DNA from 2 places in the Lactobacillus sp. ESL0260 genome. Region 2 is predicted to be linked to the other one. Evidence: predicted binding sites of a transcription regulator. Region 2 holds the regulator's gene; the other holds the start of a gene.
What was found. Region 2 encodes HrcA, which represses chaperone genes, less so after heat shock. Its sites were predicted from a motif close to TTAGCACTCNNNNNNNNNGAGTGCTAA; they were not measured.
Positions count from the first base shown of each region.

Region 1: a site for HrcA is predicted at 7,211-7,237, ahead of groES (co-chaperone GroES). Genes of this name have one in related genera too.

Region 1 covers NZ_REHO01000013.1:10,332-26,412, forward strand. The annotation lists gene mutL (DNA mismatch repair endonuclease MutL) at 1-82, opposite strand, end outside; gene mutS (DNA mismatch repair protein MutS) at 85-2,667, opposite strand; gene pcp (pyroglutamyl-peptidase I) at 2,835-3,482, opposite strand; gene F5ESL0260_RS06390 (DUF979 domain-containing protein) at 3,502-4,425, opposite strand; gene F5ESL0260_RS06395 (DUF969 domain-containing protein) at 4,434-5,102, opposite strand; gene groL (chaperonin GroEL) at 5,237-6,862, opposite strand; gene groES (co-chaperone GroES) at 6,882-7,166, opposite strand; gene F5ESL0260_RS06410 (redox-sensing transcriptional repressor Rex) at 7,327-7,962, opposite strand; gene F5ESL0260_RS06415 (ABC-F family ATP-binding cassette domain-containing protein) at 8,242-10,164, shown strand; gene F5ESL0260_RS09540 (hypothetical protein) at 10,438-10,578, shown strand; gene F5ESL0260_RS06425 (hypothetical protein) at 11,062-12,231, opposite strand; gene F5ESL0260_RS06430 (hypothetical protein) at 12,231-13,400, opposite strand; gene F5ESL0260_RS06435 (ABC transporter ATP-binding protein) at 13,397-14,017, opposite strand; gene tsaD (tRNA (adenosine(37)-N6)-threonylcarbamoyltransferase complex transferase subunit TsaD) at 14,622-15,671, opposite strand; gene rimI (ribosomal protein S18-alanine N-acetyltransferase) at 15,688-16,081, opposite strand, start outside.
Region 2 covers NZ_REHO01000011.1:90,864-106,944, reverse strand. The annotation lists gene F5ESL0260_RS05345 (PolC-type DNA polymerase III) at 1-3,991, shown strand, start outside; gene rimP (ribosome maturation factor RimP) at 4,097-4,570, shown strand; gene nusA (transcription termination factor NusA) at 4,590-5,846, shown strand; gene rnpM (RNase P modulator RnpM) at 5,865-6,161, shown strand; gene F5ESL0260_RS05325 (ribosomal L7Ae/L30e/S12e/Gadd45 family protein) at 6,164-6,475, shown strand; gene infB (translation initiation factor IF-2) at 6,480-9,119, shown strand; gene F5ESL0260_RS05315 (ribosome-binding factor A) at 9,137-9,499, shown strand; gene truB (tRNA pseudouridine(55) synthase TruB) at 9,546-10,439, shown strand; gene ribF (riboflavin biosynthesis protein RibF) at 10,458-11,390, shown strand; gene hrcA (heat-inducible transcriptional repressor HrcA) at 11,525-12,574, shown strand; gene grpE (nucleotide exchange factor GrpE) at 12,587-13,180, shown strand; gene dnaK (molecular chaperone DnaK) at 13,199-15,055, shown strand; gene dnaJ (molecular chaperone DnaJ) at 15,136-16,081, shown strand, end outside.

The sequences.
Region 1 (16,081 bases), on a different contig from region 2:
CCACACTTGCCGGCCTTTCAATTACCTCTCCAGCTGCAATCTGATTAGACAGATTAACTGAAAGCTCATGTATTTGTGCCATGATTAGTTTTCATCCTTTAAATCTTCTTGCCAATTTTCCACCAGCTGCATCACTTGCAGCGGCGTTTGATCTGCCAAATAAAGATTAGAAATTTCATCTAGGATATCTTTTTCTTTGTCAGTCAATTCAGTTGCAGAATCTGACTCTGCACCAACTGGTAGTTCCTCGGCCGGCTCATTACTTGAGCTAAATAAATCAAGTTGTGTTGAAGCCGGTCCCAAATTACTACCTTGAGCTTCAAGTCTTTTAAGCAGCTTAGTAGCTTGGCGTAAAACCTTTCTCGGTAAACCAGCAAGTTGCGCAACATGGATGCCATAACTTTGATCTGCAGGTCCTGGTAAAATTTTATGGAGAAAAATCAGCTTGCCGTTTTCTTCAGTTGCTCCTACATGAATATTTTTCAAATGAGGTAAGGTCTGTTCCAAGGCTGTTAACTCGTGAAAGTGTGTAGCAAATAAAACTTTGGCTCCAACTTCATCATGTAAATACTGCACAATAGCACCAGCCAGTGCCATACCATCGTAAGTGGCTGTTCCCCGACCGATTTCATCAAATAAAACTAAGCTCCGTTTAGTGGCATGTTGTAAAGCATCATTTGCTTCAGTCATTTCGACCATAAACGTGCTTTGACCAGAAATCAGATCATCAGCTGCACCAATACGAGTAAAAATTTGGTCAAAAATCGGCAAATCTGCACTATCGGCTGGTACAAATGATCCTATTTGAGCCATTACCGCAATAAGAGCCATCTGCCTCATGTATGTACTTTTACCTGACATATTAGGACCTGTTATCAGAAAGATATCAGTATCTTCTGTTAACTTAACATCGTTTGGAATAAAGGAACCAGCTTTCATCACCTGTTCAACTACTGGGTGACGTCCTAATACTACCTTGACATCTTGATTATCGGTATGAAAATGAGGTCTGCAATAATTATTGTCTTCAGCCACCTGAGCAAAAGAGCAAAAGACATCAAGTTGAGCTACTTGTCCAGCCAACTTTTGTAATGCTGGAATATATTTTTTGACTTCTTCTCTTAATTTAACAAACAAATCGTATTCTAAATCTGTTGATTTGGTTTGTGCTTCTAAAATAAGATTTTCATGTTCTTTAAGTTCTGGGGTAATATAACGCTCTGCATTGGTCAAAGTTTGCTTACGCGTATACCGGTCAAGCGGAACCTTACTCTTATTTGAATTTGTAACTTGAATATAGTAACCAAAGACCTTGTTATAACCAACTTTTAAATTATCAATACCCGTTTGAGCACGTTCATTCTGCTCCATTCCAGTCAGCCACTTTTTACCATTATTCATAGCATCCCGATAACGATCTAATTGACTATCAACACCATCCTTGATTAATCCTCCTTCGGTAGTCAGAACTGGAGGCTGATCAACAATAGTATCCGTAATCAATTTAGCAATTCCTTTTAAAGGATCAATTTGACTGGCAAAATTTTGCAAATTTTTATTTTCAGCCTTTTGCATTGCTGTCAAAATTGTTGGTACGGCATTAAGAGAATGAGCCAACTGTAATAACTCTCTGGCATTGACATTACCAAAAGCAATTCGCCCCGTTAAGCGTTCTAAGTCATAAACTCCCTTGAGAGCGTCATTAATATTTTCCCGCGTAAAGTACTCATCAATTAACGCCTGTACCATCTCTTGGCGCCTGTTTAACTGTTCAACGGATAATAATGGCCGAGCAAGCCATTGTTTTAACAAGCGTCCACCCATTGCGGTATGTGTTTTATCAAGCACCCAAAAAAGTGAACCCATCTTCTTACCCGTTTTTGCAGATGCGGTCAATTCTAAATTATCCCGCACGGTATGCGACATTTGTAAATATTGATTGACTTCATAGCTTTTAGCGACTTGTAAATGCGCTAAACTACGACGCTGAGTTTGTAATAAATATCCCACCAGCTGTTTTACAGCAGCTTTTTCAGCAGAGTTTGTCAGATCCTGTTCAGCAAAGGAAATCTCCGCATGTTTGCCAGTTAACTCTACCGGCTCTGATACAGTAATATTTGCTTTATGAAAAAAGTCATTATCCTGATCATTTAAATGACCATTGAAAACAACTTCCCGTGTGCGTAATGATAATAATTCATTTGAAACAGCTGCAAAGCTCTTCAAATGAGTGGCATAAATTTCACCAGTCGATAAATCGCTGTATGCCAATCCAAAACAACTTTTGGTAGTTACAACAGAGGTAAGATAATTCGATTCCTTGGCTTCACTGGGTTTGTCATTCATCAAGGTTCCGGGAGTCACAAGTTGGATAATACCACGTTTAACCATTCCTTTGGCCTTTTTCGGATCTTCAAGTTGTTCGCATAAAGCTACTTTATAACCCTTTTCAACCAGTGTATCTACATAAGATTGCACTGCCACGTGAGGTACTCCTGCCATAGGAACAGGGTTTTCGGCTTTGTTGGACCTGTGAGTCAAGGTTAATTCCAAAATTTGGGCACCCTTGATTGCATCGTCTTCAAATAATTCGTAAAAATCTCCCACCCGATAAAAAAGAAAGGCATCGGGATATTGCTTTTTAATTTGGTGATATTGCTCCATCATCGGAGTCAGGTTTGTTTGCGCCATTATTCTCCTTCTTTTCTGCATTACTGTTATTATTATACGCTAAACTATTCATTAAAAGAAAAAAGACCGCAAGTAAAACGATCTCTTCCCACAATATGTTTTTTAGCTGCAATTATTGCTTTTGCATATAAATAAATCCAAATTTAGGCAATATGTCCTTCAATACTTGCCAAATCTTTCTTGCCATCCATCTTCACAATTGCACTAATGGCAGCCGTAATACCTTTTACATCATCTGCTAAGCTCAGACAAGGAGTTTCTGGTTTAGCAACAACTTGTTCTGGTAAATACGGAATGTGCATAAAGCCAGCTTTTAAGTCATGAAATTCTTTATCAATCATATACTGCACTTGATACATAATGTGGTTGCAGACAAATGTACCTGCCGTCGTAGAAACTGAACTTGGAAGTCCAGCTTCCCTAATTGCCCGTGCCATTGCCTTAACAGGCAGTTGCGTGAAATATGCATTTTGACCGTCTGCCTGAATAGGTGTAGCAAGTGGTTGGTATCCTTTATTATCGGCAATGCGACCATCATCAAAATTAATTGCCACTCGTTCGGGAGTTAGACCATAGCGACCACCGGCTTGTCCAATATTTAACACATAGTCAGGTTTTTCCTTCAGAATAGCTTCATGAACCACATCGGCACAATGACCGAAAACAGTTGGTATTTCCAGTTTTACGATTTGTGCTCCAGCAATTTCTTCATCCAGTCGTTTAACTGCTTCAATTGCAGGATTAATTTTATCTTCACCAAATGGATCAAAACCTGTTACAAGAATTTTCATTATATTTCTCCTTACTATCTTAGAATGCCAAAAAATACATTAGCATAATTTGAATAAGCAACATGCTGATTGCGATCGGAAATTGTTGTTTAATTACGCCTAGTTGATCTTTCATTTCCATAAGAGCAACGGGCAGGGTATTAAAGTTTGCTGCCATTGGTGTTAACAGTGTACCGCAATAACCTGAAGTCATCCCTAAAGCTGCAACTACAACCGGTGAACCTCCTTGTGCCACAACAAAAGGGATGCCAATTCCAGCAGTAATAACTGCAAAGGCCGCAAACGCATTACCCATGATGGCTGTAAACAAAGCCATGGCAACACAATAGAGTGTAACTCCCAATAAATGGTTTCCAATAGGAAAAAGTCCAGAAATAGCCTTAGCAGTAACTTGTCCCACACCTGAAGCTGTAAATACCACACCCAGAGTAGCAAGCAGCTGTGGTAAGATTCCCGCTGACCCTACCGAACGCACCATTCTCTGAGTATCCTCATACACAACTTTCACATTTGCTTTTGTCAGAATTTGTGCGCAAATAAGTGAAACAATTGCTGCCACACCTATACCTACTTGACCACCCAGATTAGTAAATTGGGCTATTAATAAAGCTAAAACTGCTAGCAAGATACTTGGCAAAAAGATCCAGTTGCCAATGCGTTCAACCGTTTGTTGAGCAACTTTTTCATCCAAATCTTTTATGTGACCTACGCGAACCTGTTTAAACAGAGATAATAAAGCAATAATTATTATAATTGCACCGTTAATTGCATTCGAAAGCCATTGCCCACAACAGAATAGTATTGCAAACAAAAACCAGAAAAGCCCGGTACCCCAACGCACAGGATTTGATTGATCACGCCAAGACTCAATTGCTGCAGCCAAGAAAAACAGCCCGATTAAGATATAGAACGCTAATAAAATATTATTGATTAAAGTATCCATTATTTCTCCTACTTCTCTTGCTGTTTGAGTAATTTTTGGTCAAACACATGATTGTAACCCACACATAAAATATAACTGATGATTGCAACTGGAAAAGTGTATAGAACTATGCCACTAGGATCAACTGGGTGACCCAGTGATTTCATAGTACTTGCAATAAGTAGAACGCTTGAAGAAGCTACGAATAAATTTTGGGCAAAGAAATTACCAAAATTTTCTGTTGCAGCCGCCCTACCCTTAATTTGGTCAACTTCTAAAGAGGTCAATTCGCTATTAACCTTACCGGCCGCTTGTGCCATTGGATTAATCAAAGGAGCAATAAACTGGACGTGTCCTTGTAATGAAATGCCGAAAGCACCAGCAATTTCACGAATGGCTTGGTAAATATCGAAAATACGACCTGGCGTCAATTTTTTCATTTTTTTAATCAAATTAACAGCAGCTTGCTTTAAGCCATGTCTTTCCAAAATGCCAATTGTTGGTAAAGTCAGAAAAAACAGGGAAACCATGCGATTATCCATAAATCCTTTACCCAAAATTGTCAAAAACGAGACAAAATCAATTCCTGAAACTAAGGCTGTAATTAAAGCAGCAATAATAACCACGGCTATGGTATCAAGTCCCAGCGCAAAGCCAATCACTATGACTACGATACCTAGTAAACTTAAATATTCCACTAATATTCCTTCCTAATGTAAAGGCAGTATTTATTTATCAAATTCTGATAACTTGTATATTAAACAAAAAAATCCTACCAGCAAGCCCCACAGGATTGCTAGTAGGATTTATTAATTAACTAATAAAAACTAAATTACATCATACCTGGATTGCCAGCACCTGCATTTGGATCAGCGGCAGGTTTTTCTTCTGGTATTTCGGCAACAACGGCTTCAGTAGTCAATAACAAAGCAGCAATAGAAGCAGCATTTTGCAAAGCAGTACGGGTTACCTTAGTTGGATCGATAATTCCAGCTTCAACCATGTTTTCCCATTTACCGTTGGCTGCATTGTAACCAACTTCATTTTCTTGACCTTCAAGCTTATTCAAGATAACTGAACCATCTTCACCAGCATTTTCAGCAATTTGACGAACTGGAGCAGTCAAAGCTTCTAAGACAATGTTAATACCTGTTTGTTCATCAGCATTGTCACCTTTAAGGTCCTTAACAGCATCCTTAACATCTACTAAAGCAGTACCACCACCAGCAACGTAGCCTTCATCAACAGCAGCACGGGTTGAGTTCAAAGCATCTTCGATGCGGTATCTGCGTTCTTTTAATTCAGTTTCAGTAGCAGCACCGACATGGATAACAGCAACTCCACCAGTTAATTTAGCTAGGCGCTCTTGTAATTTCTTCTTGTCAAAGTCAGAAGTAGTTTCTGCAATTTGCTTTCTGATTGAGTCTTCACGGTCTTTAATTGCTTCATCTGAACCAGAACCATCAACAATAGTAGTTGAGTCCTTAGTTACAGTAATCCGGCGAGCTTGACCTAATTGGTCAATCTTAGTGTCCTTTAATTCAAGACCTAAGTCCTCAGTAATAACTGTACCACCAGTTAAAGCGGCAATATCTTGTAATTGTTCTTTACGACGATCGCCAAAACCAGGAGCTTTAACAGCAACGACATTGAACGTACCACGAATCTTGTTCAAAACTAATGTTGGCAAAGCTTCACCAGACACATCATCGGCTATGATTAAAAGTGATTTACCTTGTTGAACAATTTCTTGTAACAATGGCAAGATGTCTTGAATGTTAGAAATCTTCTTATCAGTAATTAAGATATATGGATTGTCAAGATCAGCTTCCATCTTGTCATTATCAGTTACCATGTATTGTGACAGGTAGCCACGGTCAAATTGCATACCTTCAACTACTGATAATTCAGTTTCGATACCACGTGAGTCTTCAATAGTAATAACACCGTCATTACCAACTTTTTCCATTGCGTCAGCAATTAAATCACCAACTTCTTTTGAAGCTGAAGAAACTGAAGCAACTTGAGCAATTTGGTCTTTTGAAGAAACAGTGTGACTAATCTTGTGTAATTCATTTACTACAGCTTTTGTGGCTTTTTCAATACCGCGACGAACACCAACAGGGTTAGCACCAGCAGTAACATTCTTCATACCTTCACGAATAATTGCTTGGGTTAAAACAACCGCAGTAGTAGTACCATCACCGGCAATATCATTGGTCTTTTGTGCTGCTTCTGCAACTAACTTAGCACCCATATTCTCATAGTGGTCTTTTAATTCAATTGCCTTGGCAATTGTCACACCATCGTTAGTAATGTCTGGGTTGCCGTAAGATTGCTCCAAAACAACGTTTCTACCCTTAGGACCAATAGTAGCCTTAACAGTATCAGCTAATTTGTCAACGCCCTTTAACAGGGAACGTCTTGCTTTTTCTGAAAATTTAATTTCTTTTGCCATATTTTTATACGCTCCTTAATTACTTAACAATTGCTAAAATATCTTTTTCGTGAAGGACTAAATATTTTTGACCATCGTATTTAACATCTGTACCAGAATACTTGTCATATAAAACAACGTCGCCTTCCTTAACAGTCATAGGTATTTTGTTGCCATTTTCAGCAAAGTTACCTTCACCAACAGCAACTACTTCACCTTCTGTCGGCTTTTGTTTAGCATTAGAAGCCAGGACGATTCCGCCTACAGTCTTTTCTTCTTCTTCTTTAACTTTTACGATCACGCGATCACCTATTGGTTGTAACACGTTTGTCCCTCCTAAAATTAAATTTTAATCTCTTTTATGTGCCATTAGCACTCCTATTTGTCAAGTGCTAACTTACATTTATGATAATAACCCCTTTTATGAAAAAATGCAAGAAAAAATTAGCACTTTGAGTAAAAAAGTGCTAATTTGCTTTTTAAAACTATTTTTTCTTATCCGAATCAAGAAAGTAAATAAGTGTCTGCAACTCAGTAGCCAAATCAACGTTTTGAATTCTAATGCCACTTGGTGCAGATAAACGAATTGGGGTGAAATTCATGATTCCCTTAATTCCAGCTTCTACCATATCATCAGCAGTTTTTTGAGCAGCCGCAGATGGCACCGTTAAAATCGCAATAGAAATTTGTTGGTCACTAAGCTGCTTTTTAAGTTCACTCATATCATAGACAGGCACACCGCTTAGAATTCTGCCGGTAATTTTCTCATCAATATCAAAAGCACAAGAAATGCGAATATTATTTGAGCGTTTAAAATTGTAATTTAATAAAGCATGACCCAAGTTACCTACGCCAACCAAAGCAACATTTGTTAAAGTGTCTTGGTTTAAAATCTTTTTAAAAAAAGAAAGTAAACTTTTTACATCGTAGCCATAACCCCTTTTGCCCAAAGCGCCGAAATAAGAAAAATCACGTCTGATTGAAGCACTGTCTACCTGAACAGCTTCAGACAATTCAGTCGAAGAAACTTTTTCTTTGCCAGCCTCATTTAAGATAATAAGATAACGGTAATATAACGGCAACCTTTTAGCCGTTGCCGTTGGTATTTTGATTTTTTCCATTTAAGAAGCCTCCAACTTAATTAAGTAACCATAATTCGTTCTTGTGAATTTCTCAGCAATCAATTCTATTTTACCTATAAATTTACGTCATTTGCAAACATTTTTTTCACAATCTTTTAAATTTTAGCATAATGGTAACAGGCTTGATAATAGAAACTGGTATTTTTATTCATTCACGCTTAAAAAGCTGTATTTTTGCTCTTTTTCTTTCATATATCCGTCAAACTCTCACACAAGAAATTCAATACGTATGCTAAAATGGTTTTTAGGTGAAAAATTATGATAATTGCACAAGGACACGATTTAGAAAAACAATTCGGTGCCAACACATTATTTAAAAATGTCAATTTTTCAATTGACGCAAATGCCAGAATTGGTCTGATTGGACCTAACGGGGTTGGTAAAACAACCCTGCTTAAGATTATGACCGGTGAAGAAGAAGCCACACATGGTGACTTCACCATCAATAAAAATATAGATGTCGGCTATATTGCCCAAGAAAATGGTCTAAATGAAAGTAAAACAATTTGGGAAGAAATGCTCAGTGTTTTTACTTCATTAATTAATATGAGCAAAAAAATCACAAGTTTACAGCAGGACATCGCTGCTAACCCTAAAAGAAGTGATTTGTTAAAACAGTATGACCAGCTGCAATTCAACTTTGAGCAGCAAGGAGGGTACACCTACCAGGCTGATATCAAAAGTATTTTGAATGGCTTTAACTTTCCCGAAGAAACTTGGTCAAAAAAAATCGCAAGTCTTTCCGGAGGAGAAAAGACCAGACTTTCATTTGTTAAATTGCTACTGCGCAAACCTGCTCTGCTATTACTTGATGAGCCTACCAACTACCTTGATTTAGACACTCTGGACTGGCTGGAAAGTTATCTTAAAAACTATTCTGGTGCTATTTTAGTTGTTTCCCATGACCAGTATTTTTTAGATCATTTAGCCACACAGATTTTTGAATTGCAATTTGGCAACTTAACTGACTTTAAGGGGAATTATTCCGCTTATGTTGCTGAACGGCAGCTGCGTGATCGCCAGCAAGAAGAAGCGTATGAAAAGCAACAAGAGCAAATCAAAAAAGACGAAGAATTTATTCAAAAAAATATTGTCAGAGCCAAAACTACTAAACGAGCACAAAGCCGCCGCAAGCAATTGGAGAAAATGGATAGGATCACTCCGCCAAAGCACAAAAATAAAGTGCGCATTAATTTTCAAAGCGAGCGGCCATCTGGTAAAGAAGTTTTAATTTTACGTGATTTAACAATTGGCTATCCAACAAAAACAATGGTGCACGATATTTCTCTGCAAATAAATAAAGGCGACCGCGTAGCCGTAATTGGTCAAAATGGTATTGGTAAATCAACTTTACTAAAAACCGTGATGAAGGAATTAAAGCCGAAAAAAGGCTCAATTAAGTACGGTGCATCCCTTGATATCGGCTACTATGATCAAGAACTGCAGGGACTTGATCCAACTAAAACGGTGATTGACACCGTTTGGGACCGTCATAAAACAATGCCTGAAAAAGATGTGAGATCGATTTTAGCCAGTTTTTTGTTTACCGCAAAAGATATTGATAAAACTGTCGGACAATTATCTGGTGGTCAAAAAGCGAGATTAACATTAACGGTTTTGTCACTTGAACATAACAACTTTCTGCTGATGGATGAACCTACTAACCATTTGGATCTTGAGGCGAAAGAAGTATTAGAAAAAGCTTTGCAGGATTTTGACGGTACTTTGTTGTTTGTGTCACATGATCGCTATTTCATTAATCAGTTAGCTAACAAAATTGTGGAGATCAAAGATAGTACTGCCCAAGTTTACGAGGGTGATTATAGCTATTATCTAGATGAAAAAAACAAGCAAAATATTGTTTCAGAGAACGAGTCAGCAAAAAATAATACGGCAGCAAAAGTAGACGAAAATAAAAATAAACTTTCTTATCAAGAGCAAAAATTGCGCGATTCACAAAAGCGTAAATTGCAAAGAGAAGTTGAAAATACTGAAAATAAGATTGAACAACTGGAAAAAGAGCAGGAAGATATTCAATCTCAAATGGCTGATCCTGAAATTGCTACTAACTTCGACAAATTAGGTCCTTTGCAGGAACAGCTCACTGAAGTGCAAAAACAACTTGCTGAGGCAAATGATGCTTGGGAAAATGCACTGACTGAACTGGATAGCTTTGACTAAAATAATCTATATTTTGGAAACGCAACAAAAATAGAAATAAATCTGCCTTCTTGTTTACTATTTCTATATTTCAACTTACAGTAAATTACCTTGTTAACTATTAATTGATTTTTTGTTTGCAAAACTTGATAAATTTACTGTTGTTTTCAAAAACTCAGGAGTTTAAACTTAAAGTTAATAATTTTACTGGCTCTATCAAAAATAAATTGGGAGGTGCACATGGAAAAATTACGCACTGCTCTTTAATTATTAATTAATAAAGGAGGAATAAAAATGAAATATATAGCTGACCAAAATATTGCTTTAGACCAACTCATCAATTTATATACCAGCATCGGTTGGAGTTCTTATACACAAAACCCTCGGCAACTGCAAAAGGCAGTGGCAAATTTGCTTTTTACTATTGGCGCTTAGGATCATAGTCAATTAGTTGGATTAATCAGAGTAGTTTGGTGATGGTCTGACCATCATTTATATCCAAGAGTTACTGGTTAATCTGCTTATCAAAGTCGGGGAATTGGTACGAAATTAATGAATAGTGTATTACAGAATATAATTCTGTCAGACAGAAATTTTTGTTGACCGAAAATACGGGTAAAACGCGCATGTTTTATGAAAATGGTAATTCTAAGCCGTGTGATAAATACGATTTGATTGCTTTCTACAAAGATTTTTAAGAGATAATAAAGAGTCTGGGAAAAAACTATCTTTTCCCAGACTCCTTTGAAATGAGTTTTCCATTTTGTAATGACGAGTATGTTATTACTTGTTAAATATTTTTACACTTAGTTTTAAAAGACTTTTGAGTAAGCACAATTTAAATAAACAAATGAACGATTTAAAGTCATGATAATACTAAATTAAAAGTAAAAACGTTGATTTACAAAATATAAAATTTTATTCTTTGTATTTTATATGACTGGATAGTGAAATCATAATAGTAATTATTAAAATTGAGCAGCATAGTGTTAACAGCCCTGTCGTATAGTTCAACTGCACATTTTGATAATTCATTCCTAAATTGCCAGATACTATGTCAACTGCGTTCAGGTAAGTCATTGGCAACCAGGCGCAAATCTTACGCAACGGTTCAACTATCATAGTTGCAATGTTAAGTCCCGGGACAAGTAAAATAGCGATAAGTAATGCTGGTAATTTATCACGAAAAATTCGGGCAAGGAACTGAACTAGGACAACCTCGAAGATGAAGGTAAGTACCTGCAATACAATTACTTTAATAATAAAACTGCCAGTAGATATACATTCAATAAGAGGCCTACCACCTGTATATTGACCTACGATATAAGGAAAGGCTAAACTACCTGTACCATAAATAAGGGAAGCTACAATAAATAATACTAAATTAATCGCTAAAAAACTACCAAGAGTCAGGACTATTCCTGCTATGGTATTCGAAATCATTAAATTATTTTTTTCAAGCGGTAATAACTGCGCCGTATCTAATTTTTGGTGGTAAGAATCAGTTAAAAGCAAAGTTAATAAAAACAGAGCAACAAGAGTAAATACGTAAGGCAAATATTGCTGATTTAATTGCAGTAAGAACTGCCAGCCTGTTACTGGCATATCCTGACTTTCATAAGGCAAAGGCTCATGGCGTAAATAGTTAAAGAATTGCAGCTTTTTCTCTACATTTATTCTTGAATTAAGGCCTGCTGAATCTTGGCCATTTGATGTAATAGTTTGTTCTTGCTTTTTTTGGTGCCACATAATCGTGTAGGCTTTGCGCCAATTACCTTTATTTGCCGCATTTAGAATTTGTTTATCTTGCTTAACTACTTCTTGATTTTGCTTAATAGTAGATTTAGTATCATTGTAAATCTCAGTTTTCGATTTTTGTTTATCGTGTTTAAGTAATCTTTGCTGCCGGTTAATTTCTTTTTGGCGGTATGCAATCTCTGATTTAGACAACGCCTGCAAGGAAAATTGGGGATTAGTGCGTATATTCATGAATAAGACAATACCCATTAATAAGAGTATAATTGCTAAGCAAACTGGGGTTAGCTTATTCTTAAATACTTTTTTAAGCTGAAAAGCCAGATAGGACATTATGCCAGTCTCCCATTTCTATGTGTAACAGTTGTAAGGCGATCAATTAAAAGTACCAACAACAACAATAATATAGAACTTAGTGTTAAGGTAAACACACCATTTGAAAAGTTAATCGCGGAATTATCCATTGCATAGGCTGTTTGGTTTGATACAACATTTAAAGCTCCTAAATAAGTACCAGGAAGCCACTGCGCAATCTTCTCTAGTGGAATAATAAAAACTGTAACAAAATGACCGCCTAATAAAAGCAATAGCGAAACTAACAGAGTCGGTAACTGGTTATGAAAAATTTTAGCAATTAGCTGTACAAGCAAAACCATAAATATGAAATTTAAGAGCTGCAGTATAACTGCTTGGGGCAACAATTTGGCAGTCGGAACAATTCCCGGCACCAAGTGGTCGCTAACCAGATGGTGAATGATGTAAGGATAGTCACTGCGACCAGTACCAAAAATGCTCGCTGCTCCCCCGAAAACTAATAAGTTTAGTAAAAGAAAAATAAAGCTGACGACCACTAACCCAGCAATATTATTAGTCAATGTACTTTGCAAGCGATTAATTGGCAAGACAGTCGAAATGTCAAGACCATTTTTATAAGAACCAGTAAATAAATAAGTCAAAATAAATATCATTACCAAACTAAATAAGACGGGCCAATAGTTTGCATTCAAATCTAACAAAAATTGTATTCCGGTAACTGCGTTATCGCTTTCATAAGGCATAGGGTGAACTATGAGATACTTTAAACGCAAGATTATACTTTTATGTCCATCTTTTTCATCTGAACTTAGATCAGTCAATCTGCCTTTTTGTTCCTTTTTTAATTTGATCTCATAAACTCGTTTCCAGTGATTGTGATTAATATTATCTACAAAGGTTTGATCTTTTTTTAATTCCTTTTCAATTTGTTTGATATCTTTTTCAGTGGCCTTATATGATTTTCCATGCGGTGAATATCGTTTGAGTGCTTGACGATCGGCTTGTAAAGCTTGCTTTTTCATGGCAATCTGACCCTGAGCATCTCCTTTTAAAGAACCTGTACCCATGAGCTGCGTAGACTTCATGTATAGTAAGCCAAAAGAAATTAATAATAAAATAACCAGTGAAATAATTGATAGATTGTGTTTAGTAACTTTTTTAAGTTGCAATGAAAAATATGAGCTCATTGTTCTACCTCGTGCATCATTTGTTTTTGTAAAACGAGCCGGTGTAAGTTATTCACTTTAATCTCGCTGCTATAGTGGGAGGTTAGAATAATACATTTATTATGCTGAACTACCTCATCATTTAGTCGTTTATAAAGAATTGTGCGGCTTTCTTCATCAAGACCGTTAGTAATCTCGTCCATCAAGTAATATTCGGCGCCACTAACTAGGTACATGGCTACAATCAATTTTTGTTTCATTCCAAGCGAATACTTTTTAATCGGGACTTTGACATACTTACGTACACCCAAGAAATCAAGTTCTTGATCAAGGTCGACATTAGAATGCCATTGTCTTTTCACGAATTTTAAGTAATCAAGGCTGGTTAAATTGACATTCAACCATTCATTGCTTTCAAAGAAAAAAAGCTTACGCTTATTTTTGGCATACGGCTTTCCGTCCAATAAGACTTTACCAGAAGAAGCTGGAATTAGATCCGTAACAGCACGCAAGAAACTTGTTTTACCAGAACCGTTTTCTGCGGCAATTTGATAAAATTGACCGGGTGCAAATTGATAAGAAAAATCGTGCAGGATTGGCTGCCTGGTTTTGAGCGATAGGTTTTGGACTGTTAACATCATTGTCTCCTTTTTTGAGTGGTGAATTAATTTAAAAATGATAGGGTTACTATAATTTAGCCTACCATAATTTTATTGTTTTTTGATTAGAAATTTAAACGTATCCCTATTTATTGATAGAAACTTGTTTGTATTTGAGTTTTATTAATAGTCTATCCGTATAAAATTCATAATCAAAGTGATTATCAAATTTTGTATTTTTGAACTCTTTAAAATATGCTAACAGCTAGGATCATCAATGAATGAAATAAACTAACCATTTGATTTTCTCCCTTACCTGTTTGACTTTATTATATTCAGGTAGGAAAACTAAATTAAAAAATGTCACATATGACTTTTTAAAAACATATGTGACATTTTTTATTTCTTAATACTACTGTCTAAAAGTTCTTGCAATCCGATACTGTAGCTATTCACCAGCTGTCATTTTGTATACTCTGATCATTTAGTAATTGATACATAAATATAATGTTTAAAATACTTGGGCTCAAAACACATAATGATAAAAAAGAGTCTGGAAAAACTATTTCAAGAACAATAAAAAGACGTTGAATTCAACGCTTTCTTTCGTAGGGATTTTGTCTTGATCCTGATATTATTTATTTTATTGCAGCATTTCTGATGCGTAAGGTAATTCTAATGATGCATCAGCATCTAAAGTTAGATCAGCAAATTTTCCTTCTTGATACAAATTGTAGGCCGCTGCACCAATCATCGCAGCATTGTCACCGCAAAGCTTTAAATCAGGCAAAATGACTTTGGGCTGAATATTTTGCGGTAAACTTGCTATTTCACTATTCATTCTGTCCCGTAAACCATGGTTAGCGGCTACACCACCCCCCATGATGAAAGTCTGCGGCTGATACTGCTTAATCGCCCTAATTGTTTTAGTTGCTAAAACATCAATCACTGCAGCCTGAAAGCTGGCGGCTAAGTCGTATTTATTTAATTTTTGGTTAATTTGTTCGGCATGATGACAAGTATTAATGAATGCACTTTTTAGCCCTGAAAAAGAAAAGTCGTAATCATCTTCTTTAATCATTGCCCGGGGAAAATTAAAGGTATCCTGCCCCTGGTGAGCCCATTCATCTATTGTCTTACCAGCTGGATAATTAACTCCTAAAACTCGGCCAATCTTATCATAAGCTTCTCCTGCCGCGTCATCCCTAGTATCACCAACTATTTCAAAATGAGTCGGGTCTTTAAGTAAAACTATTTCAGTGTGACCACCAGAAACTTGCAGTGCAAGAGCCGGATAAGTAATCTCTTCTTTTAATTGTGCTGCCATAATGTGACCCATAATATGATCGACACCAATTAGTGGGATACCTGTAGCCATTGAAGCAGCTTTTGCGGCACTAACACCGATTAACAGGGCTCCGACTAAACCCGGTCCATAAGTTACGGCAATAGCATTGATATCATTCCAAGTTGCTTTTGCCTCACTTAAAGCTTCCTTGGTAATTTGCGTAATCACTTCAATGTGGTGGCGACTAGCTACTTCGGGAACGACTCCTCCAAAACGCTGGTGACTTTTAATTTGAGTTGCTACTATCAAGCTTTCAACTTCTCTGCCATTTTTGACAACAGAAGCCGAAGTCTCATCACAAGAACTTTCAAAAGCCAAAATCCGGATATCTTTTTTATGTACCACTTCTATTTCCTTTCTTTCAATCATCTACCAATTTAAGTACCATATTAAGCGCGTTTTGCCGGGAGTCCTGATAATAATTGGGCCAGACGAAAGTTGTAACAAAACCAAATTTTTGATATAAATTTTGAGCATTCAAATTATCCTCTCTTACTTCCAGGCTAAGTTCCTCACAGCCTTTTTCTTGGGCAACTTCAATTACTTTTCTAATTAAATAAGTACCTATGCCTCTTTTTTGCCAAGCTGAATCAACCATTAAATTGGTAATATGCGCTTTCTTAATATCAATGCGGACACCAATTAGCCCTACCACTAATTGCGACTGCAATACGAGTAAATAGAGTGAATTCTTTTTGCCCAATTCAGTTTGAAAAATTGCGCCGCTCCAAGGCTCCTCTCCTTGATATAAACTT
Region 2 (16,081 bases):
GGTGGCTCGAGAATTTATTTCCAGCCATAAACCTAAAAAGGAAGATGGACGCTGGATTATTCCCGTAGATAATTTGGTTGTTGATGGGCTGCTTGAACAAAAGATGCTTGATGAGCTAGCTGAAGAAATGAGGAATTATGGTTTCTTTAATTTAAAGTTTGTAACTGAAATCGATGATGAAAATTCTCTCAATAATTTAGCCAGTCTTCAAGAATTGCAGCAGCAGCATGAGCAAAACATGCAGGAAGAATATGATGCTGCTCCAACACAAGAGAAAGTCAAAACTCCAAGTTATCCTACTAAAAAAAGTCGTTATGGCAACCGTAAGCTTGATGAAAATCTGCCTATAACACAAATTAAAGATGTTATCGATGGCAGCAGAAATGTTGTAATAGAGGGAAATATTTTTAATATTTCCAGCAGAGAATTAAAAACCGGTTCAATTATATTTACTGGTGAAATAACAGACTATACTGATTCTATCTCATTTAAGAAATTTGTTTCTGATAAAGATCAAATTCAAAGTAAGAAAAACATAAAACCTGGAACCTGGGCAAAAATGCAGGGATCAGCTTCTCAGGACCAGTGGAGTCATGATACAGTTTTTAACATTTCGGCTTTGGAAATTATTGAGCATGTCGGTCGAACGGAAAAGTATCAAGGCGAAGAAAAAAGAGTAGAATTACATCTGCACACCAATATGAGTCAGCTTGATGCAACCAATACGGCAACAGACTTTGTCAAAGCCGCCAAAAAATTCGGTCAAAAAGCAATCGCGATTACAGACCATGCCGATGTTCAAGCCTTTCCAGAAGCATATAATGTTGGTAAAAAGAATGGCGTCAAAATTATTTATGGTCTTGAAGCTAATATGATTGATGATCATGCTCTGCTTGTTCTTAATCCTGCATCAATGACTTATAAAGATCGTGAATTTGTCATTTTTGACGTTGAAACAACTGGTCTTTCTTCTGTTTACGATACTATCATTGAAATTGGCGCCGTTAAGATGAAAAATGGTGAAGTTCTGGAAAGATTCGATAAATTTATTAATCCCCACCATCCATTAAGCGAACAGACAATTAACTTAACTTCAATTACTGATGAAATGGTTGGGGCTGCTGATGACGAAGCTGTAGTAATTAAGCAATTTCAAGATTTTTATGGCGATCGACCACTTTGCGGTCATAATGTGCAATTTGACGTTGGATTTGTTAATGCTGCATTAAGACGGGCAGACCTCAGCGAAATAACTCAACCGGTAGTGGATACACTTGAAGTATCGCGTTTGCTTCACCCAGAACAATCAAGACATACGCTTGATTCACTGGCTAAAAAATATAATGTAGTCTTAGAGCATCATCATCGAGCTAATCAGGACGCTGAGGCTACGGGATATTTAATGTTTAAGCTTCTGGAAGCTTTTACCAAAAAGTATCATGAAGATGATTTAGGTAAGATGAACGAATATGCTGCTCAAGGTCAAGTATTTAAGAGAGCACGACCACAACACATGACTATCTTAGCTAAAAATCAGACTGGTCTTAAAAACATGTATAGGTTGGTTTCAATCGCAAGTACAAAAGATTTTTATCGGATACCAAGAACGCCAAAGTCTGATTTGGTGAAAAATCATGAAGGCCTGCTATTCGGTTCAGGTTGTTCTGAGGGCGATGTTTTTGTCGCAATGATGCAGAAGGGCTACGATGAGGCTCGTAAAAAAGCCCGCTTTTATGATTATCTTGAAATTCAACCTCCCGCAAATTATTCCATTATGATTGAAGATCATTTGATCGCCGATGAAGCAGAACTTGAAGAAATTCTGACTAACATTTATAAATTGGGTAAGGAATTGAATAAACCAGTGGTAGCTACTGGTGACGCTCATTACATTGAGGAACATGATGCTATTTACCGTACAATTTTAATTTCGGCACAACGCAGCAATCCTGATAGAAACAAAAAGCAGCCTGATATGCACTTTTACACCACTCAGGAAATGCTGGACGCATTTAGCTTTTTAGGTGAAGATGTTGCTAACGAAATAGTCATAACCAACCCTAATAAAATAGCTGAATCAATTGAAGAAATTTCACCTATTAAAGATGGACTTTATCCTCCTCACATTGATAATGCAGATGAAGAAATGAAACGTTTGACTTATGACAAGGCTCATGAACTTTATGGAGATCCGTTACCTAAGATAGTTCAAGACAGACTTGATATGGAACTCAACTCGATCATTTCAAATGGTTATGCAGTTATTTACTTGATTTCACAAAGATTGGTGGCTAAATCTAATAAAGACGGCTACTTAGTTGGCTCCCGGGGCTCTGTGGGCTCCAGCCTTGTTGCTACAATGTCAGGAATCACTGAAGTCAATCCTCTGCCACCGCACTATCGTTGTCCAAAATGTAAATACTCGGAGTTCTTTGAAAATGGTGAATTTGGTTCAGGCTATGACTTGCCTGATAAAAAGTGTCCCAACTGTGGGGCAGAGTTAGTTAAAGACGGCCAGGATATTCCATTTGCAACATTTTTAGGATTCCATGGTGACAAAGTTCCAGATATTGATTTGAATTTCTCTGGTGACTATCAACCAGTGGCTCATAACTTTATTCGGGTAATGTTTGGACCTGATAATTCATACCGTGCCGGTACAATTGCCACAGTGGCAGATAAAACAGCCTATGGTTATGCTAAGCATTATGATGAAGAAAAAGAATTGAATTTGCGCGGAGCAGAACTAGATCGTCTTGCAGCTGGAGTCAGCGGCGTTAAAAGGACAACTGGTCAGCACCCGGCAGGAATTGTTGTGGTTCCCGATGATATGGATATTTATGACTTTACTCCGGTACAATACCCAGCAGATGATGTTAATGCTGCCTGGTTAACGACGCATTTTGACTTTCATTCCATTCATGATAATATCTTAAAATTTGATATTTTAGGCCATGATGATCCAACGATGATTAGGATGTTGCAGGATCTTTCAGGCGTTGATCCGTTAACAATTCCCCCTGATGATCCCGGAGTGATGTCACTTTTTTCAAGTCCCAAAATATTAGGCGTGACCCCTGAACAAATTCAATCAGAAACAGGTACCCTAGGGGTACCGGAATTTGGTACTAAATTTGTTAGAGGGATGCTTGAAGAAACCAAGCCAACTACTTTTTCTGAGCTGTTGCAAATTTCAGGTTTGTCACATGGTACTGACGTTTGGCTAGGAAATGCCGAGGAATTGGTTAATAATGGCACGTGTAAGTTAAAAGATGTTATTGGCTGTCGTGACAATATCATGATGGACCTGATCCACTGGGGTGTTAAACCTGAAGTAGCCTTTTCTACAATGGAATCTGTGCGTCATGGCCGCGGAATTAGTGATGACGATATGGCTGTTTTAAAGAAAAACGATAAGATACCTGACTGGTATATTCCGTCTTGTCTCAAAATTAAGTATATGTTTCCTAAGGCCCATGCTACCGCCTATATCCTAATGGCTCTTAGAATTGCCTGGTTCAAGGTTTATTATCCTGAAATTTACTATACCGCTTATTTTTCAGTCCGTGCCGACTTATTTGACTTGGTCGCTATGAGTCATGGTAAAAATACGGTCAAAAAGGCAATGGCAGATATTCAGAATCAGGGAAACGATGCATCGGCAAAGGACAAGAGTTTGTTAACTGTTCTTGAAATTGCTAATGAATGTTTGGAACGTGGAATTAAAATTAAAATGGTCGATATTAATAAGTCAGAAGCGACCAATTTTAAAATAATAGATAAGCATACTATTTTAGCACCGTTCAATGCTGTTCCCGGATTAGGAAACAATGCAGCTAAACAGATTGTGGCTGCTAGAACTGAGCAAGAATTTTTATCAAAAGAAGATTTGGCTAATCGGGGCAAAGTATCCCAATCGATCATGGATTATTTGGAGGATAACGAAGTCTTAGCAGGTATGCCAGATCAAAATCAACTGTCACTCTTTTAAAATTTTGCAGTATTAATATAAATGTGTTATACTTTCTAAAGAAGTTCGAATAAATGATTCGGAGTGGGCAAATTTGCTCACTCTTTTTATTACGGAGGAAAGTACTTGGCGAAAGTTAAAGATTCTGTTATCGAAGAGATCAAACCAATTATTGCTGCACGAAACGATGAGTTTGTTGATATGGAATATGTTAAAGAAAAAGGTCAGAATTATTTAAGAATATACGTTGACCGTGAAAATGGTATTGATATGGATGAAATTGCAGGGTTAAGTGAACTATTATCTACGAAACTTGATCAGTTGCAACCTGATCCATTTCCTGATCCATATATTTTAGAAGTTTCTTCACCTGGTATCGAGAGACCATTAAAAAATGCTTCCGACTGGCAAAAGGCTTTAAATGACTATGTACATGTTAACCTTTATCAAAAAGTTGAAGGCGAAAAGGAATATGAGGGAACTTTAAAATCTTATGATGATAACGAAATCAAACTTGAAATAAGAGTAAAAACAAGGAAAAGGGTTTTATCACTTCCCCGTAAATTAATTGCAAATATTCGTTTTGCAATTGAGTTTTAGAAAGGTTGATTTAGAAATTATGTCTAAAGAAATGCTTGAAGCGTTTGCTACTTTGGAAAAAACTAAAGGTATAAAACAAGATGTAATTGTTGAAGCAATAAAAGCGGCATTAGTTGCAGCATATAAAAAGAATTATAACCAAGCAACAAATGTCATAGTTGAATTCGACGAACGCAGAGGGGACTTCAAATTAATGACTGAAAAAACTGTCGTTGAGGAAGTTCATGATGAACGCCTAGAAATCAGTTTAAAAGATGCTTTGACAATTAACCGGGCATATGAACTTGGTGATAAAATTCGTTTTGAGGTTGCTCCCAAGAACTTTGGTCGTATTGCTGCTCAAACTGCTAAACAGGTTATTATGCAACATTTACGCGAAGCTGAAAGAAACCATATTATTGATGAATATTCTCAATATGAAGATGAATTGATAACTGGCACAGTTGAAAGACGTGATAATCGCTTTGTTTATGTTAAAATTGGTAATGTTGAAGCAGTAATGCCTCGCAATGATCAAATGCCAGGTGAAACTTATAATCCGCAAGATCAGATTCGCGTTTTAGTGACTCACGTTGGCTCGGATTCTAAGGGAGCCCAAATTACGGTTTCACGCACTGCCCCTGATATGGTAAAAAGGTTATTTGAACAGGAAGTACCTGAAATTTACGATGGAACTGTAGAAGTTGTTTCAATTGCACGTGAAGCAGGAGACAGAACCAAGATTGCCGTGAAATCGAATGATCCTAACATTGATCCAGTTGGTACTTGCGTTGGTCAAAGAGGTGCCAGAGTGCAAAATGTGGTCAACGAACTTGACGGTGAAAATATAGATGTAGTTAAATACGAAGAAGATCCATCAGATTATATAGCTAATGCTTTGAATCCTGCAGAAGTTATTGCCGTGCAATTTGGCGATGAAGACGATGAAAAAAGTGCTTTAGTAATAGTTCCTGATTACCAATTATCACTGGCAATTGGGAAAAAGGGCCAAAATGTTCGTTTGGCTGCACGGTTAACCGGTTATAAAATAGATATCAGACCAGAATCAGAAGTAGAATTTGTTGATGAAAGCAGTGATCAAGCTGAAAAGGAAAATAAAGAAGCTGAATCTGACAATTTAGTAGCAGGCGATGCAAGTTTTGCAAGTGATGTAACAGAAGATTCTGCTGCAGAAGAAGAACCTGAAGCAGAAACTTCATCTGATGAGACCAAAACAGAAGATGGACTTCAAGCTGAAGCTACTAACGGTGAAACGATAGATACTACTGAAGAGTAATGCAAGGGGTGAAACTTTTTGAAAAAAAGAAAGATTCCAATGCGAAAAGACTTGTTAACTAATACTATGCAGCCCAAAAAAGAATTGGTCAGAATTGTGGTAGACAAAGAAAAAAATATCGCAGTTGATCCTACTGGAAAGAAACCTGGTAGAGGAGCATATGTCTCACTTGATCCAAGTCAGATCAAAAACGCTCAGAAAAAGGGATTGATTGAGCGCAGCTTAGGAACAAAAGTGCCTGAAGAGTTTTACCAAGAGCTTTATTCATATGTTGACCATCAAAAGGCAAGAAAAGAATTGTTTGGTGATAAATAGGTTTGCAAAATAGACAAAAAGCATTAAATTTAATAGGACTAAGCCAAAAGGCAGGTAAACTGGTTTCAGGATTTGAAATTGTGTCAATAAGCGTAAAGGCTAAAAAAGTTAAGCTGATTATTTTAGCTCAAGACGCACAGACGGATACCACCGCAAAGATTACCAAGATTGGAAAACAAAATAACGTATCTGTGATTACGGAATTTAATAGTAGTGAAATTTCCCAAGCTATTGGTAAAAAGCGTAAAGTTTTGGGAATTACTGATACTGGTTTTGGCAAAGCATTGTTACAAAAAATCAAAGAAGGAGTGTGATTTGATGACTAAAACAAGAATTTATGAATTGGCGAAAGAATTAGGCATCGATAATAAAACTGTGGTCAATAAAGCAAAGGACCTGGGGTTTGATGTTAAAAATCATATGTCATCACTTGAAGATACACAAGTAGAGCAAATAAAGGGTAGTTTCCGCAGTAGCTCCGCTCCCGCCAAAAAGCAAGAAAGACCAGCGAAAAAGAGCAGTAAAATCAAAATTTCTGTTACTTCAATTCGTAAAAATGAAAAAAAGCATGATGAAACTAAGAATGGTAAAAGTAATAGAAAAAACAATAACTTTCACAAGTCAAATAATAGATCTAGACAAAGTCAAGATCGCACTAGACAACATTCCAATTTGAGTCAAAAAACTTCTAAACCAGTAGCCCAAGATTTATTAAAGCAATTAAAGCAAAAACAACGAGTGGAAGAGAAAAAATTAAATCGGCAAACAGAAAGAGCACAAAAGTCTTATAAGGAAAATCAGACTAAAACTAAACCAACGTCTGCTGAAACTAATAAACCTGTTTCTAAGAATGAAAATAAAGTAGTTAAAACTGAAACTACTGCTCCTAAAGTGACGGGACCTAAAATTCTTAAACCTTCACCAGCCAGGTTTAAGAATAATCAAAAGTCTACACCTGTTCGTCAACCTAAAGTTTTAGATACTGCTGCCCCTGAACCCGAAAAAGAGGAAAAACGTCGTGGCAACGGTCATGGTCGTAACTCTGGCAAGCCAGGCAGAAAAGGTAAAAATCAAACCTATGGTGCAAATAATTATTCGAAACACCAAGAAAAGCGTAAGCGTAAAAATAGGAAGAAGCAGTTTGAACAAGTACCTAAAAAGCAGCCAACGCAAAGAAAAGAGCGGCCATTACCAGATACTCTGGTTTACGAAGTGGGTATGAATGCTCAAGACTTAGGAAAAATTTTGCACAGAGAGCCAGCTGAAATAGTCAAAAAATTATTTATGCTGGGTGTCATGACTAATCAAAATCAATCCCTTGATAAAGATGCAATAGAATTAGTAGCGGCTGAATATAATATTAATGCTCAAGAAAAGGTTCATGAGGATATATCTGACATTGATAATCTTTATGACAAGAGAATGAAAGCTTCTCTGAAATCTAAGCATTTAATTAAACGCCCACCAGTAGTTACTATTATGGGACACGTTGACCATGGTAAGACAACACTGCTTGATCGTTTACGTCATACGCATGTTTCGGCTCATGAAGCTGGAGGAATTACGCAAAAAATTGGTGCTTATCAGGTAAGAGTTGATAATCAGCCAATTACTTTCTTGGATACACCAGGACATGCCGCATTCTCAAATATGCGTGAACGTGGAGCAGAAATTACCGATATTGTTGTCTTGGTTGTTGCTGCAGATGACGGTGTAATGCCTCAAACTGTTGAAGCAATTGATCATGCTAAGAGTGCTAAAGTTCCAATTATTGTTGCCATTAACAAGATGGATGTTCCGGGAGCAAACCCTGAGCATGTTACTGAGCAGTTAATGAAGTACAATTTAATTCCGGAAAATTACGGTGGTGACACAATATTTGTTAACATTTCTGCTAAAACTGGTGAAAATGTTGATGAACTTTTGCAAATGATCCTTTTGCAAGCGGATGTGATGGAATTGAAAGCAGACCCAACGCAAAAAGCAATTGGTACTGTTATTGAAGCCAGACTTTCTCGTGGACGTGGTCCTGTTGCCGACCTTTTGGTTCAACAAGGAACACTAAAAGTTGGCGATCCAATTGTAGTTGGGAACCGCTTTGGTAGAGTTCGTGTTATGACTAATGACCGCGGTCGTCAAGTCGAAAAGGCTACTCCGTCAATGCCAGTAGAAATTACCGGATTAAATGATGTTCCAGAATCTGCTGATAAAATAGTAGTGTTCGATGATGAAAAGACGGCTAGAAGTGTTGGTGAACAAAGAGCGCAACAAGCTTTGCAACAATCTCGTGAAAATGTTCAACATGTTACTCTTGATAACCTGTTTGACACAATGAAAAAAGAAAACATGAAGGAAGTAGATGTTGTCTTAAAAGCGGATGTTCAAGGTTCTGTAGAGGCTTTACAGCAGTCACTTGAAAAGATAGAAGTTGAAGGTGTGCGTGTAAACATCATTCATGCTGGAGTTGGTGCTGTAAATGAATCAGATGTTACCTTGGCTGGCGCTTCGAATGCCTTCATAATTGGCTTTAATGTTCGTCCAACAGCTACCGCAAAGTCACAAGCTGAAACAGATGGTGTAGATATTCGTCTGTATAGCATCATATACAAGGCTATTGACGATGTTAAAGCAGCCATGAAGGGTATGCTTGAACCAACTTATGAAGATAAGGTTGTGGGCAATTTGACTGTACGGGAAACTTGGAAGGTTTCCAAGGTAGGAACAATTGCTGGTGCCTTTGTCGATTCTGGTTATGTTTCAAAAGATTCTGAAATCAATTTGATTCGTGACGGTGTTGTAATATATACTGGAAAAGTGGCTTCACTTAAAAGATTTAAAGATGATGCTAAAATGGTTAAACAAGGGTTTGACTGTGGTTTAACAATTGAGGGCTACAATGATATCAAAATTGGTGATGAGATGGAAGCCGTTGAAAAGCAAGAAGTCAAACCTGAGTAATTAACAGGGAGGAAAGCATGAAACACAGAATTGGTCGTGTTGAAGGAGAAATCCTCCGTGAATTAACGAAAATTTTGCGCAAAAATATTCGTGATCCACGTGTTAATGACGTTACTATTACAGCAGTTGAATGCACTAATGATCTCTCGTATGCTACTGTTTACTACAGTATTCTTTCAGAAGATGCTAAAAAGGAAGAAGAGGCTGCAGCTGGTTTAAATAAGGCAAAGGGCATGATGCGGCATTTGTTGGGTCAAGTCTTAACTGTCTACAAAGTTCCTGAATTAATATTTAAACGAGATAATTCAGTTAAATACGGTAGCAAAATTGATCGGTTAATTGCTGAAGTTAAAAAGCAGGATGAAAATCGAAATAATTAATAAAAGCGCTGTTAGGCGCTTTTTTCATGGTTAAGGTACGGGAAAAATGTTAAATGGTATATTGGTGATAGACAAAGAAAAAGGCATGACGAGTGCTGATGTTGTCTATCAATTACGCAAAGTCTTGCACATTAAGAAAATAGGTCATGCTGGTACTCTTGATCCTGATGTTACAGGTGTTTTACCAGTCGCAATAGGACAGGCTACTAAACTAATTGAGTTAATGCATACTCAAAATAAAAGATATATCGGACAGGGAATACTTGGTTTTGCCACCGATAGTTGCGATATTAGCGGCAAAATAACAGCTAGCAAAAAGATCACGAATAAAGTCAAATCAACTGAGATAAAAGATGCAATGCAAGAATTTGTGGGACAAATTGAACAGGTGCCGCCGATCTATTCTGCTGTGAGGGTTAACGGTAGGCATTTATATGAATATGCACGAGCTGGTATAGAGGTAGAACGACCTAAAAGGCAAGTTAAAATTTTTGCTTATAATCTTGTAAATGAACCTATCTTTGATAAAGAAAAAGGCCAAGAAATGTTTGACTTTGAAATTGAATGTAGTAAAGGAACCTACGTTCGTTCTTTAATAAATGATTTAGGTACCCAACTGAAAATACCAGCAGTAATGAAAAGTTTGCGCCGCACATCTAGTTCAGGTTTTGATATTAGTCAGTCTGTAAAACTTTCTGAAATTACCGAAGATCCTAAATTAATTGATCAAATTATTCAACCAATTGATTCTTTTTTTAGAAATTACGTGCAAATGAATCTTGATGAAAAATTATGGTCTAAAGTTAAAAATGGTGTAGCTATTTCTTTGAAAACGAATGCAAATAATGTGGCATTACGTTACAATAATAAAGTTAAGGCAATTTATCGCAAAGATGGTACCATTTATCGCCCGTATTTAATGCTTTTACAAAATGAATAGGTGAATGAAGGTCTTATTATGGAAATTATCCATTTAACATACCCCTTTAAGGAAAACATAATTCCCCAAAATATTATTCTTGCTTTAGGTTTCTTCGATGGAGTTCATCGCGGACATCAAGAATTAATCAAAATTGCAAAAGAAAAGGCAACGCAAAAACATTTGCCACTAGTGGTAATGACGTTTGATCGTCATCCAAAAGAAGTCTATCAAAATAAAAAAGTTACTTACATAGATACGCTTGCAGAAAAAGCATACAAGATGCAAAAACTCAAAGTTGATTATTTGTTGGTGATGCATTTTAATGAGGCATTTAGTAAACTTACGGCTCAGGAATTTGTTGATAATATAATAGTTCAATTACACGCAGACACTGTAGTTGCTGGCTTTGATTACACATATGGCCCTAAAGACACGGCTAATATGAAAAATTTCCCTAAGTTTGCTCAGGGAAGGTTCAATATAATTAATGTCCCTAAGCAGTCTTATGATGGTCAAAAAATTGGTTCTACGGAAATCAAGAAAGCGATAACTAGTGGAAATATGGAATTAGCCGCTAAGTTGTTGGGCTTTCCCTATGTTATGTCAGGCTATGTAGGTCACGGTTTGCGCAATGGGCATAAACTAGGTTTTCCCACAGCTAATTTGGTTTGGAGTGAAGACAAGGCTGTTCCTAAAATTGGCGTATATGCGACTAAAACCAAGATTTGTGGTAAGTGGTATGACTCAATGACAAGTGTAGGCTATAATGTGACTATCAATCAGGGGAAAAAGCTTTATATTGAGTCAAACTTATTTGGCTTTGATCAGGAAGCCTATAATGAGGAAATGGTAATTAAATGGTATAAGTATACCCGTGGTGAAATTAAATTTGCAAATTTAAAAGAGCTAACACAACAAATGAGTCAAGACGAGGCTGAAATTAAAAATTATTTTGCTGCGATGAATTAATTAATGATACTAAAAAATGATTGACGTTTTTTAAGAAAAAAGTTAGCACTCAACTTGACATTCTGCTAAAAGCTAGTATCATATAAATTGTTAGCACCTAATCAGATTGAGTGCTAAAAGTGAGGGCGATATTTATGTTGACCGAACGTCAAGAATTAATTTTAAAAACAATTATCAATGATTTTACGCAGACACATGATCCTGTTGGGTCCAAGACTGTTATGAATCAACTGCCTATTAAGGTTTCAAGTGCTACTATTCGTAACGAAATGGCTGTTTTAGAAGATAAGGGTTTGATTGAAAAAACTCATTTGTCCAGTGGCCGCGTACCTTCAACTGAAGGCTACCGCTACTATCTTGACAACTTGGTTGAACCTTTACAAATTTCATCTTCTGTATATAAGCGAATCATTAGTCAGCTTGATCAACCGTTTCATCAGGTTAACGACATCGTTCAGGCAGCTGTAAAAATTTTATCGGATCTAACCAATTACACAGCATTTGCGGAAGGTCCTGAAAATAGTGAATTAACTATTACTGGTTTTCGTATCGTGCCATTGTTTAACAGACAGATTATGGCTGTCTTAGGAACTAGTGATGGTGACGTTCATGACCAGGTTTATACTTTACCTTATAATGTTAATGGTGATGAAATTGAACAGGCTGTGCGCATGATTAACGATCAGCTGGTGGGCAAAACTTTAGATCAAGTTACTCCAGACTATCTTAAAAAGACTTTGGGCAATAAACTTAAAGTTGCTCATGTCTCTGAACTGATTAATTTGGTCGAGGATGTTATTAACGATGCTGCCAGTGAGCAAACCTATGTTGATGGCCAGATTAACCTGCTTAACAACATTTCTCTGGACGATATTTCAAACTTAAGATCGCTCTATGAAATGATTGAGCATAATGATTTGATTTCCAGTATTTTGGACAATAGGCAAAATTTGAAAAGCGACAGGTATCCGGTTCGAGTTAGTTTAGGATCCGAATTATCAAATGATTTGTTAAAGGATTACAGTCTGCTTACGGCAGAGTACAGCGTTGGCTCTCATGGAAAGGGCATAATTGCTTTACTTGGCCCTGATAATATGCCGTATTCTCAGGTGATTGGATTACTCGAGTATTTCAGAAACGAACTATCTAAAAAATTACTTGATTATTATGGTAGATTCAAATAAAGGAGGTTAGCCGTGAGTAAAGAAGAAAATAATAGTAAAAACTCAAAAAAAGAGCCAAAAAAAGATGAGCATAAAAAGTCAAAGACAGAAGTAGAAAATTCTAAGACTAAGGCTAACGAAGAAAAGAAACCAGAGTCTTTGGAAAGTAAATTGCAGCGTAATTTGACTCAATTGCAAAAAGAAAAAGACGATCTGGAAGATAAGTATTTGCGCAGTCAAGCTGAGATGCAAAATATGCAAAATCGCTACAATAAAGAAAGAGCGCAGCTTATCAAATATGAGTCTCAATCCTTAGCTAAAGATGTTTTGCCAGCGATGGATAATTTAGAAAGAGCTTTAGCTACTAAAGTCGATGACGAAGCATCAAAACAGCTTAAAAAAGGTGTACAGATGACACTTGATTCACTGGTTAAAGCGATGAAAGATCACGGTATCAGTGAAATTATAGCTGAAGGTGTCAAATTTGATCCCAATTTACACCAAGCTGTTCAAACCGTTGCAGCTGAAAATGATGATCAAAAAGATCATGTTGTACGAGTTTTACAAAAGGGATACTTGTACAAAGATCGTACTTTAAGACCAGCTATGGTTGTTGTAGCACAATAATTGAAAGGAAGCATATCAATGTCAAAAGTTATCGGAATTGACCTCGGAACTACTAACTCAGCAGTTGCCGTTTTGGAGGGTAAAGAACCCAAAATTATTACTAACCCAGAAGGAAATCGCACTACCCCTTCAGTAGTTGCCTTTAAAGATGGAGAAATCCAAGTAGGTGAAGTTGCCAAAAGACAAGCAATTACCAATCCCAATACTATTTCTTCTATTAAACGTCACATGGGCGAAACTGATTATAAGGTCAAAATTGGTGATAAAGCTTATACACCACAGGAAATTTCAGCAATGATCTTGCAGTATATCAAGAAATTCTCTGAAGATTATTTGGGCGAGAAAGTAACCGATGCTGTTATTACTGTACCTGCATACTTTAATGACGCTCAGCGTCAAGCTACTAAGGATGCTGGTAAAATTGCCGGCCTTGATGTTAAGAGAATCATTAACGAACCTACTGCATCTTCCCTTGCATATGGTCTTGACAAAGATGCTGAAGACGAAAAAGTTTTAGTTTACGACCTTGGTGGTGGTACTTTTGATGTTTCCGTTTTGCAATTAGGTGACGGTGTGTTCCAAGTTCTTTCAACTAATGGTGATACTCACCTTGGTGGTGATGACTTCGATAACAAGATTATTGATTGGTTGATTAAGAACTTTAAAGATGAAAATGGTGTTGACCTTTCTAAAGATAAAATGGCTTTACAAAGGTTAAAGGATGCTGCCGAAAAGGCGAAGAAAGATTTGTCTGGTGTTTCAGCAACCCATATTTCATTGCCATTTATCTCTGCAGGTGAATCTGGCCCATTGCACCTTGAAGCCGATTTAACTCGGGCAAAATTCGATGAATTAACTTCTGACTTAGTTGAAAAGACTAAGATCCCATTTGATAATGCTTTAAAAGATGCTGATTTAACAGTTAATGACATTGATAAAGTCATTTTAAATGGTGGTTCTACTCGAATTCCTGCCGTACAGGATGCAGTTAAGAAGTGGGCTGGTAAAGAGCCTGATCACTCAATTAACCCAGACGAAGCTGTTGCTTTAGGTGCTGCTATTCAAGGTGGTGTCATTTCAGGTGACGTTAAGGATGTTGTTTTACTTGATGTAACCCCATTATCACTTGGTATTGAGACAATGGGTGGTGTATTTACCAAACTTATTGAAAAGAATACAACTATTCCAACGTCAAAGAGCCAGATTTTCTCAACTGCTGCTGATAATCAACCAGCTGTTGATGTGCACGTTTTGCAAGGTGAACGCCCAATGGCTGCCGATGATAAGACTTTAGGACGGTTTGAATTAACTGATATTCCTGCAGCCCCTCGTGGTGTACCACAAATTCAAGTTACTTTTGATATTGACAAGAACGGTATCGTTAATGTTTCTGCTAAGGATATGGGAACTGGTAAAGAACAAAAGATTACTATCAAGAGTTCATCCGGCTTATCTGATGAAGAAATTAAGAAGATGCAAAAAGAAGCTGAAGAACATGCGGAAGAGGATAAGAAGAAGAAAGAAGAAGTCGACTTACGTAATGAAGTTGATCAATTAATCTTCTCCACTGAAAAGACCTTGAAAGATGTCAAAGGCAAAGTCTCTGATGATGATACTAAGAAAGTTCAAGATGCACTTGATGCTTTAAAGAAAGCTCAAAAAGACAACAATTTGGATGAAATGAAAGCTAAGAAAGATGAATTATCCAAGGTTGCACAAGACTTAGCAGTCAAATTGTACCAAGCTAATGGTGGAGCTCAAGGTGCACAAGGACAAGCTGGACCTCAAGCCGGACCACAAAATCCTGGTTCACAAGATGGTAATAATGGTTCTGCAGGTGAAGGTGAATTTCATAAGGTAGACCCAGATAAGTAAAGGGTTTATAATTGAATAAATTAGAAAAGAACTGCCAGGAAAAGTAGTTCTTTTCTTTTGTAAGGTTAAGGAGCTTATAGATGGCACAAGAAGATTATTATGAAGTGCTGGGAGTAGATCGCAATGCCAGTGACAAAGAAATTACCTCTGCTTATCGCAAACTTGCCAAGAAGTATCACCCCGATTTAAACCATGAGCCTGGTGCTGAGGAAAAATATAAAAAGGTTAACGAAGCCTATGAAGTATTACATGACAAGCAAAAAAGAGCCCAATATGATCAATTTGGTTCAGCTGGAGTCAATGGTCAAGGAGGTTTTGGCGGTGCTGGTCAAGGATACAGTGACTTTGGGGGCTTCGGTGATTTTGGCGATATATTTAATGATTTCTTCGGTGGTGCCACAGGTGCCAATCAACAACATGTAAATCCCACGGCGCCAACTCGCGGTGAGGACTTAGATTATACGTTGTCTATTGATTTTATGGATGCAATTACGGGTAAGAAAACACAAGTTTCCTATACTAGGAGTGAAACCTGCCCAACTTGTGGGGGCAATGGTGCTGAAAAAGGCACACATCCGATAATTTGTGATAAATGTAATGGCTCAGGTTATATGACTATCACTCAAAAATCCCTGATAGGTATGATTCGACAGCAAGCTGTTTGTGACAAATGCCATGGAAAAGGTGTAATTATTGAACATCCATGTCAAACTTGTCATGGTAATGGCGTAATTGACGGTAAGAATACCATTGAAGTTAATATTCCTGCTGGAATAGACAATGGCCAGCAATTGCGTTATGAAGGTCAAGGCGAAGCTGGTAAAAATGGTGGTCCTTACGGTGATTTGTACATCAATTATCGGATTAAACCATCAAAGGAATTTGAGCGTAAAGGTACAACTATTTATACGACCGTTCCAATTTCATTTGCCCAGGCAACGTTAGGCGATGAGATTAATGTTAAAACTGTACACGGCGAAAAGAAGCTAAAAATTCCTGCAGGTACTCAACCAAATAAGAAATTTA